3 linked regions of the Halalkalicoccus sp. CG83 genome follow. The main gene of each other region encodes a partner of the protein of the gene in region 3 in a complex. Links are inferred from orthologs where the notes say so. Each region holds a gene or a part of one and is shown on either strand. Other genes may lie near its edges. The genes, in order: rnhB, fen and V0Z78_RS02575.

What was found.
Region 1: the proteins of V0Z78_RS02575 (region 3) and rnhB are in contact, whole or in part, in a crystal structure (PDB 3P83), measured with the Archaeoglobus fulgidus proteins. The link is inferred for Halalkalicoccus sp. CG83 from one-to-one orthologs. Residues at the interface, in WP_010877842.1 of Archaeoglobus fulgidus: Val39, Ala42, Asn43, Val44, Ala45, Met46, Leu125, Asp168, Ser194, Asn218, Tyr219, Pro220, Ile237, Leu238, Ala239, Pro240, Arg241, Ile242, Glu243, Ser244; in WP_010878125.1 of Archaeoglobus fulgidus: Ala74, Ile178, Ala179, Ile183, Arg190, Ser195, Asn196, Leu197, Arg198, Gln199, Lys200, Thr201, Leu202, Asp203, Phe205.
Region 2: the proteins of V0Z78_RS02575 (region 3) and fen are in contact, whole or in part, in a crystal structure (PDB 1RXZ), measured with the Archaeoglobus fulgidus proteins. The link is inferred for Halalkalicoccus sp. CG83 from one-to-one orthologs. Residues at the interface, in WP_010877842.1 of Archaeoglobus fulgidus: Asn43, Val44, Ala45, Met46, Pro120, Arg121, Pro123, Leu125, Gln151, Met192, Ser194, Asn218, Tyr219, Pro220, Ile237, Leu238, Ala239, Pro240, Arg241, Ile242, Glu243, Ser244; in WP_010877775.1 of Archaeoglobus fulgidus: Lys326, Ser327, Thr328, Gln329, Ala330, Thr331, Leu332, Glu333, Arg334, Trp335, Phe336.

What each region holds. Positions count from the first base shown.
Region 1 is NZ_JAZDDH010000001.1:1,035,338-1,038,260, forward strand. The notes cover bases 48-2,818. They hold rnhB (ribonuclease HII), read left to right. Parts: upstream 48-999; coding sequence 1,000-1,638; downstream 1,639-2,818. Other genes in these bases: V0Z78_RS05360 (hypothetical protein), read left to right, coding at 48-939; V0Z78_RS05370 (helix-turn-helix domain-containing protein), read right to left, coding at 1,660-2,316; V0Z78_RS05375 (preprotein translocase subunit SecD), read right to left, coding at 2,434-2,818. In the rest of the region: more of V0Z78_RS05360, read left to right, coding at 1-47; more of V0Z78_RS05375, read right to left, coding at 2,819-2,923. UniProt on the Methanocaldococcus jannaschii protein: Endonuclease that specifically degrades the RNA of RNA-DNA hybrids.
Region 2 is NZ_JAZDDH010000001.1:1,719,135-1,722,163, forward strand. What follows is about bases 80-2,956. They hold fen (flap endonuclease-1), read left to right. Parts: upstream 80-966; coding sequence 967-1,947; downstream 1,948-2,956. Other genes in these bases: gatA (Asp-tRNA(Asn)/Glu-tRNA(Gln) amidotransferase subunit GatA), read right to left, coding at 80-595; gatC (Asp-tRNA(Asn)/Glu-tRNA(Gln) amidotransferase subunit GatC), read right to left, coding at 592-870; V0Z78_RS08905 (hypothetical protein), read left to right, coding at 2,308-2,463; V0Z78_RS08910 (BolA family protein), read left to right, coding at 2,556-2,804; V0Z78_RS08915 (metallophosphoesterase), read left to right, coding at 2,952-2,956. In the rest of the region: more of gatA, read right to left, coding at 1-79; more of V0Z78_RS08915, read left to right, coding at 2,957-3,029. UniProt on the Methanocaldococcus jannaschii protein: Structure-specific nuclease with 5'-flap endonuclease and 5'-3' exonuclease activities involved in DNA replication and repair.
Region 3 is NZ_JAZDDH010000001.1:503,674-506,755, forward strand. The notes cover bases 147-3,076. They hold V0Z78_RS02575 (DNA polymerase sliding clamp), read left to right. Parts: upstream 147-1,204; coding sequence 1,205-1,948; downstream 1,949-3,076. Other genes in these bases: V0Z78_RS02570 (MmgE/PrpD family protein), read right to left, coding at 147-1,072; V0Z78_RS02580 (GNAT family N-acetyltransferase), read right to left, coding at 1,945-2,430; priL (DNA primase regulatory subunit PriL), read left to right, coding at 2,516-3,076. Outside these bases: more of V0Z78_RS02570, read right to left, coding at 1-146; more of priL, read left to right, coding at 3,077-3,082.

The sequences.
Region 1 (2,923 bases), 530 kb from region 3 along the record:
CTCCCGTTCGTCGCGCTACGGATGGTCGTCGGGGCGTCGTTCGGCCTCGTCACGGTGGTGTACTTCGGGGTCGTCGGCTGGCTGGTGTTGACGCTACTCGATGCGGGAACGGTTTCCGGTCCGATCGGGGGGATCGGACTGCTCGTCGCCACCCTCGTGTTCCTCGCGGCGATGCGCTTTGCGAGGCGGTACGTCCTCTACATGGTCGCGGCCGGCCACATCGCCGTCATCGCCCACGTCGTCGAGACCGACGAGACGCCGCCGAATCAGATCGCGTTCGGAACGAACACGGTGAGGGATGACTTCATGGGGGCCAACGCGCTGTTCGCCGTCGACCAACTGATCAAGGCCTCGATCAAGCAGTTCAACGGGACGGCCGTCCCGCTGTCGCGCTGGGTACGGTTCGTCCCGGCGCTCGAACACGTCCTGACGGTGCTCCGGAAGGCGCTCGCGCTCGCGGCCACCTACCTCGACGAGGCGATCCTCGCGTACGTCTTCGTGAGTGACGAGGAGGACAACTGGCGGGCGGCCAGCGACGGCGTGGTGCTCTACGCGAAGACCTGGAAGTCGGTACTGGGATCGACCCTGCTGATCGTCGTCGGGACGTACGTGGTCGGGTTCGCACTCCTGCTGTCGTTAACACCGCTTGCGGCCGTCTTCGGCGGCCTCTCGCCGACGTTCGAGGTACTCGGATGGGTCGTCGTGGCTGGCGTGGCGGTGGCGATCTACCTCGGCGTACTCCGACCGTGGGTCAAGACCGTCGTGATCACGACGTTTCTCCTCGAATCCCGCGGACTGACGCCCGACAGCGAGACGATGGAGTTCATCGTGGGTCGTTCGGACGGGTTCGGACGCCTCGTGGCCAACGTCGAGGCGGGGAAGCCCGACGAGCGAGACGCGGACTCCGATCCGTTGGGTGACGGTCGAAGCTCGGGTTGAGCGGACGACGCCCAACCGACGTCCCGTTATCTACTTCACCCGTGCGCGCCAGCGACCGGCATGGCCGTCTTCGGGATCGACGAGGCAGGCAAGGGACCGGTGCTGGGGCCGATGGTCGCCGCGAGCGTGGTCGGCGACGAGTCGGTCCTCCCCGAGGGGATCGACGACTCGAAGCGGCTCACGCCGGGCCGTCGCGAGGAACTGGCGCGGGCGATCCGCGGGGACGAACGGATCGCCGTCGGCGTGAGCGCGATCGAGCCCCCGCGGATCGACGATCCCGAGACCGACATGAACACGCTGACCGTCGCGGCCCACGCCGAGGCGGCCGCCGGCGTCGTCCGGGAGGGGATGGCGGGGATCTGCGACGCCGGCGACGTCGACGCCGATCGGTTCGCCCGCCGAGTCGCCGAACGGCTCCCCGACGTCGACCTCGTCGCCGAGCACCGCGCCGACGAGAACCGCTCGATCGTGAGCGCGGCGAGCGTGATCGCGAAGGTCGAACGCGACGCCCGCATCGACGCGCTCTCGACGGAGTACGGCGACGTCGGTAGCGGCTACCCGAGCGATCCGACGACGCGGGCGTTCCTGGCTGACTACGTCGCCGACCACGGCGAGCTTCCGGCGTGCGCGCGGACCTCCTGGCAGACCTGCGAGGACGTGCTCGCGGCCGCGGATCAGCGAACGCTCGCGGAGTTCTGAAGGCAGAAGCGAACGGTCGGCTCAGTTCTGGAGCGGATCCGCCCCGGCGAAGACGGTCGTCCGAACGATCTTGCGTTCGGCACGACGCAGTCGCTCGGAGGCGGCCTGTCCGGAGATGCCGAGCCTCTCGCCGATCTCGACGAGGTTCGTCCTCCGGGGCACCTCGAAGAACCCTCCCTCGAAGGCGGTGACCAGCGCCTCGTGCTGGCCGTCGGTCAGTCCGTATCGGTCCGAGGCCGTCATCGGCGAGGACCGATCGAGCCGGCGCACGTCGAAGTGCACCCCCAGTTCGTGGCAGTCGTGCTGGACGGCCCGGAGGGCGTCGCCGTCGCTCGCACGGATGCGAAAGATCCACTCCTCGGGCGTGCCGCTGGCCCGTTCGATCAGGAGGTCGGACCGGAGGAGGGAGGGACAGGGCGGCGGCCTCGTCCACTCGATGCGGTACAGCGGCTGGTTCGCTTCCCGGTCGATCGGCATGAACGCCTCGACGCGCTCGTCGTCCGCCACTGCAGCCTCGAACGCGTCAAGGTCGTCGGTGTCCGTCACCCTGAGGTACTGATTGGCGTCGCCGTCGACGGGGACGTGTCTCGTGAACTCGACGTGTGTGTCCGTCCGTTCGAGCGCGTCGCCGGGCGGGATCGTCGACGATGGAACGGTGACGTCAGCAACGATTGGCATATCCTACGTAGTCGTGAGCGCCTAACAAGCGTTGGGGTCACGGAGACGACACGTTCCGTGTGGAATCGGATCTCTGTCCGCTCACGCGGGTAGCGGCCCGCTCGCCGTCGGGAACGGTCACGAACGGGTCAACAGCACCCGGAGGACGTCGCCGTAGGCCGGCCGGGTGACGAGCACGCCGATCAGCACGCCGACGATGGTGAAGAGCGCGAACCCTGTGAGATCGCCGAGGCTCATGAACGCGAGCGGCGACATGGCGACGATCGTCGTCGCCGCGGCCGCACCGATCACCCAGAACGCCTTGCGAAAGCGCGATTCGAACACGCGTCCCGTCGAGACGTCGCCCTCCTGGAGGATCTCGTCGGCGATGATGATCAGGTCGTCGACGCCGGTGCCGACGACGGCGATGAAGCCGGCGATCGCCGCCAGATCCAGCGGATAGCCGACGGCTGCGGCGAATCCCAGGAGCAAGAAGACCTCGGCGCCGGCCGTGAGGATCATCGGGCCGGCGATCCGCGGGCGACCGTAGCGGCCGGCGACGACGCCCGCGACGGCGATCATCGAGATCAGTCCCGTCACCAGCGAGTAGAGCTTGAAGTCCTCCGCG
Region 2 (3,029 bases), 1.2 Mb from region 3 along the record:
CGTAGTCCGTCTCCGCACCTTCGTCCCTGGTTGTCGCGTCGCGCTCGTCCGGCCCCGAGACGACGTCGAGCAGCTCCGCTGCCTCCTCGACGGTGGAGCCGAACGGCCCGATCTGTTCCAGGGAGTTGGCGTAGGCGACGAGCCCGTAGCGCGAGACCAGCCCGTAGGTGGGCTTGATCCCGACGACGCCGCAGAACGCCGCGGGATTACGGACGGAGCCGCCGGTATCGGTGCCGAGCGCCAGGTCCGCCTCGCCGGCGGCAACCGCGGCCGCCGATCCGCCCGACGACCCCCCGGGAACGCGCCCCTCGGCCGCCGGGTTCTCCGTGGGTCCGAACGCCGAGGTCTCGGTGGTCGAGCCCATCCCGAACTCGTCCATGTTGGTCTTGCCGACGATCGTCGCGCCCGCCGCCTTCAGTCGCTCGACGACGGTCGCGTCGTAGGGCGGGACGTAGTCGGCGAGCATCGCCGATCCGCACGTGGTGCGGACGCCCTCGGTGCTGATGTTGTCCTTGACGGCGACCGTCCGGCCGGCGAGCGGCCCCTCCGAATCGCCCTCCGTTCGCTCCTCGGTGATGAAGATACCGCCGCTCATGAGACCCGCGGCCCCTTGAAGTAGCCGTCCTCGGTGTGGGGTGCGTTGCGAAGCGCCTCCTCCTGATCGAGGCTCTCGCGGACCTCGTCGGCGCGGAGCACGTTCTCGAGGTCGGCCTCGCTTTCGGTCTCGGGCACCTCATCGAGGGTCTCGAACGCCTCGAGGATCTCGACGAACTGCTCGGTGAACTCCTCGACCTCCTCGTCGGCGAGATCGATCCGGGCGAGGTCGGCGACGTGGCGGACCTCCTCCGGGGAGACGGGCTGGTCGCTCATGTCCGGGGAGAGCGTCGGCCCGAGAGTAAGGGTTTCGGATGGCCACGCCGGGCGCCTACCCGTAGCTTCAAACCCGACGCACGCCAACTCCCGCCGATGGGAAACGCAGCACTCCGGGAGCTGGCCGCCATCAGGGAGGTCCCCTTCGACGACCTCTCGGGGGCGGTCGTGGCGATCGACGCCCACAACTGGCTCTACCGGTACCTGACGACCACGGTCAAGTGGACCGCGAGCGGCGTCTACACCACTAACGAGGGAATCGAGGTCGCGAACCTCCTGGGGCTCGTCCAGGGGCTACCGAAGTTCTTCGAGGCGGACATCGTCCCCGCGTTCGTCTTCGACGGGGTCGTGACCGACCTCAAGAGCGAGGAGATCGACGACCGGCGCGCCGCGAAGGAGCGGGCGAAGGCGGAGGCGCGATCGGCTCGCGAGCGGGGCGACCGGATCGAGGCCGCCCGGCTCGAGGCGCGAACCCAGAGCCTGACCGACGAGATACAGCGAACGACCCGCGAGCTGCTCGACCTGCTCGACGTCCCCTACCTCGACGCCCCCGCGGAGGGCGAGGCTCAGGCCGCCCACATGGCCAAAGCGGGCGACGTCAACTACGCCGGCACCGAGGACTACGACGCGCTGTTGTTCGGCTCGCCGCTCACCCTCCGGGGGCTTACGAGCAAGGGCGACCCCGAGTGCATGGACCTCGAGGCCACTCTCGATCGACACGGGCTGAGTCGGGAGGGACTCGTCGACGTGGGCATCCTGTGTGGGACCGACTTCAACGAGGGCGTCCGCGGGATGGGTCCGAAGACGGCGGTGAAGGCGATCCGCGAACACGGCGACCTCTTCGGCGTGCTGGAGGCCGAGAACGCGACCGTTCCCGACGCCGAGGCCGTCCGCGAACTGTTTCTCGATCCCGACGTCACCGACGAGTACGAGGTCGACACCGACCTCGATCCCGACATCGACGCCGCGCGTGCGTACGTGATCGACGAGTGGGAGATCCCCGCCGAGGAGGTCGCTCGCGGCTTCGAGCGCATCGAGGAGTCGGTGGCCCAGACCGGGCTGGATCAGTGGACGTGACGGTCGAAGCGCTCGCACCGGACGCCGAGGACGCGATCCGATCGCGCCGGCGGGACCGAACCCGACACCGTTCCCGTATCGAGTAGTGACCGGACGAGCGCCGTCCTCGGTGTTCGACGGCCACGTCCGGCAGCGTCCCGAACGCCGTCCTCGAGGAGGGCTCTGAATCGGGGTCGGCATGAGAACCGTGAACGAGGCCGAACCCACACTCGGACGGATCGACACGTGCCGGGACGTCCTCGACGCCGGAGCACGGACCGTGGACGTCGTCCCGGCGCCGGCCGGTCCGCTCCGGCGTCTCTCGAATCCGGTCTCATCCGCGGGAAAAGACTACAACCGACGGTAGCGGTAGGAGGTTTTATGGGGACGAACCAGGACGCGAGAAAGCGTCGATACGCCTGTCAGAACTGCGGGGTTGCCTACGCGACCAAGCCGCGCTTCTGTTACGACTGCGGGTATCGAACCATCGTTCCCGCCGCCGTCCTCCTGAACGAGCCGGACGATTCTCCCGACTGAACCGGTCTCGGTCGTCCGCCCGCGCTCTGTGGCGACGCACGGTGACGCGCCGACCCGAACCCGTTTTCACCCTTCGAGGCGCATTCAGGGGTATGGACACGGAGGAAGTCGCACGCCTCATCGAGTCGGGCGTCGAGGACGCGGAGGCGACGGTCACCCAGCCCCGAGGGACCCACGACGACGACCACCTCGCGGCGGTCGTCGTCTCGCCGGCCTTCGAGGGCGAACCGCTCGTGAAACAACACCAGATGGTCTACGACGCGATCGGCGAGCACATGACCCGCGACATCCACGCGCTCGAGCTGAAGACGTACACGCCCGAGGAGTACGAGGCCCGATAGCGCGACCGACTCCCCAGAGCCGCGCCGAGACCGCCCGACGTCCGCGAGGGGTATGGCGGACGGACGCCGTCGTCCGTCTCGGAGACGCGGACGTGCGATACGCGGCCGGGACAACGCCTATTAGCGTCGCCTCTGACCTCCGATACGATGGCTGCAGACACCGGCGAGCCGGTCTACTTCGTCATCAGCGACCTCCACATCGGCGGCGACGAACAACTCGAGGAG
Region 3 (3,082 bases):
CCTCGAACCGCGGCGACTCGTCGAGCCGGCCGGCGGTCCGAAGGAACGGTTCGGCGCCCGCCGCCCCCTCCACGAGGGCGAGCGCCGCCGCGAACGGCATGCTGAACTGACAGTCGACGAAGTTCTCCGGGCGTCGTTTCGACTCGATCGGAGCGCCCGTCAGTCGTACCCCCGCCTCGGGAAGCGCCACCTCGACGTTCGTCACCTCGTCGGGATCCACCGAGGTTGCGAGTTCGCGGAGGGCGTCGATCGCGGGGTGCATGTACCGACAGCACGGATAGGGTTTGAGCCCCGTCTCCTCTACCGCGTTTCGGCCGGCCAGCCGCTCGATCGCCTCGGGGCGGGCGTCGTGGGTGTACCCTTCGAAGAAGCCGAACTCCCCCTCGATCGGCTCGGCGGCCCCCTCGAAGCCCGCTGCCGCGAGCTCCACCGCCGTCACCGCCCGCCGGGCCGCGAGTCCGGGGTGGAGGCGCTTGTTCCAGGCGCCGTTCTCGAGGAACTGCAACGAGCCCGCCGCCTGGCTCCCGTTGACGCCGAACGCGTTCTCGACCTCCTCCTCGGAGAGTCCGCGGACGACGCCCGCGGCCGCGGTCGCGCCGAACGTCCCGCAGGTCGCGGTGATGTGGAACCCCTGCGCGTAGTGGGCGTCGGGGTTGACCGCCTCGCCCACCGTGCAGGCGACGTCGTAGCCGGCGGCGACGCCCGCGAGAAACCGTTCAGAGGAGGCGCCGGTCGCCTCGGCGGTCGCGAGCGCCGCCGCGATCGACGGTGCGCCGGGGTGCAGCGACGAACCCAGATGCGTGTCGTCGAAGTCGAGGCTGTGAGCCAGGGTGCCGTTTACGAGCGCCCCAGCGTCCGGCGAGACGCGTTCGCCGCTGGGTATCACCGTCGCGGCGCCGCCGCCGGCGAATCCCGTCCCCTCGAGGAGCGCAGGCGTCGAGTCGGCGTGGGCCGCCCCGCCGATCGCGACGCCGAACCAGTCGAGGACGTGCTTTCGGAGCGTCTCGTCTGCGCTCACCGTACCGTCGAGGCCGGCGCAGTACGCCGCCAATCGGTCCGTGAACTCGGCCATCGATTACGGCTACGGATCCCCGAGATAAGTATGCACGTGACACGCGGATCGCGTCGTCGAGCGCCCTTCTTCGCGGTGCGCGCACGCGCGTAAACGGCTGGGTTTTTACCTCGCGGTTTCGTAGCTCGCGACATGTTCAACGCGATCGTGAGTGCCGACACGTTCGGGACGGCGCTCGACTCCGTGAGCGCGCTGGTGGACGAGTGCAAGATCCACCTCAACGAGGAGGGGCTGGCGATCCGCGCCGTCGACCCCGCGAACGTCGGCATGGTCGATCTCACCCTCGCTTCGGACGCCTTCGAGTCCTACGAGGCCGACGGCGGCCAGATCGGCGTCAACCTCTCGCGACTCGAGGACATCGTCGGCATGGCCGACGCCGGCCAGCTCGTCCACCTCGAGCTCGACGAGGAGACGCGCAAGCTCCAGATCCAGCTCGACGGCCTCGAGTACACCCTCGCGTTGATCGACCCCGACTCGATCCGCCAGGAGCCCGACATCCCCGATCTCGATCTGCCCGCCCGGATCGTCGTCGAGGGTCGCGACATCAATCGCGCGGTGAAGGCCGCCGACATGGTGAGCGACCACATCGCGCTGGGCGTCGACGAGGAGGAAGAGCTGTTCCAGGTCGAGGCCGAGGGCGACACCGACGACGTCCACCTCGAACTCGACCGCGACGACCTGATCGACCTCACGCCCGGGCCCGCCCGCTCGCTCTTCAGCCTCGATTACCTGAAGGACATGAACAAGGCGATCCCCACCGATGGCGAGGTCACGCTCGAACTCGGCGAGGAGTTCCCCGTGAAGCTCCACTTCGAGATCGCCGAGGGCAACGGCCAGGTCACCTACATGCTCGCCCCGCGCATCCAGAGCGACTAAAGCCCCTTCTCGTAGCGATACGCTCTATACTCATCACCGTCGAACTCGGCTGTTTCTTCGCCGACTCGCTCGAATCCCTCATTCTCGTAGAAGTCGATTCCCACCTCGTTTTCGGCGAACACGGAGAGCGTGAGCCGGTCGTATCCCTCGATCTCCGCCTCGACTGAGTCGAGCAGTCGCCCGCCGATTCCCTCACCCCACTGCTCGGGCCGGACGTATATCCGAAAGAGCTCTGCGACGTGCTTGTCACCCGGGGCAGGACCGACATGGACGAATCCGGTCGGATCGTTCCCGACCACGTGGACGACGTGCTCCGGCCGCCCGATCGCCTCTCGTAGCCCGTCAGGGTCGTACCACTCGTCGATCGTCCGCTCTACCGTCTCCTCGCCGAGCAGCCCGTCGTAGGCGGCGTGCCACGAGGTACGCGCGATCTCGCGGATCGACTCCGCATCCTCCGGAGTCGCCTGTCGAACGTCGCTCATACTCGTTGTACGGTCCAGGAACTCATAAACGAGGCCGGGTACCCACGTTTTTATCTGCGGGGCCGACGAACCGACCCGCCAGTCAATGCGCGCTCTCCACGCCCGATACCCGTTTCTCTCCGCCGCCCGTGAGACCGTCGAAGAGGCCGACGTCGACCTCGTGAGCCTCGTCCGCGAGGACCGGACGGTCGTCGAGCGCGCGACCGAGCGGGTCGCGGGCTCGCTCCGGGAGGGGAGCGTCGGCGATCCGCATCGGAGCACCCGCGTCGAACTCCTCTCCTATCCGGTCGCGCGGGTGCTCGTCTCGCTCGTGGACGAGCGGATCTGTACCCGGAAGTACGCCCGCGCCGAGGCGAAGCGTGCCATCGCGCAGTTCACCGACGAACGCGACGCGAGCGCCGAACTCAAGAGCGCCCGGACCGAGAAGCTCTCGGTCGCCGACCTGCTCGCGGAGTTCGACCTCGAGGAGGCCATCCGCGAGACCGACGCCGGCTATCGGGTCGCCGTCGGGACCTATCTCGGGCTGACGGCGGACGTCCGCGGCGAGGAGTGGCGCCTGGTCAACCGGACTCTCGCCGACGGCGACGTCCACATCGAACGTGCGGAGCTCGACGCCCTACTGGAGGAGGCGATCGCCAAACGGGTCGAGCGC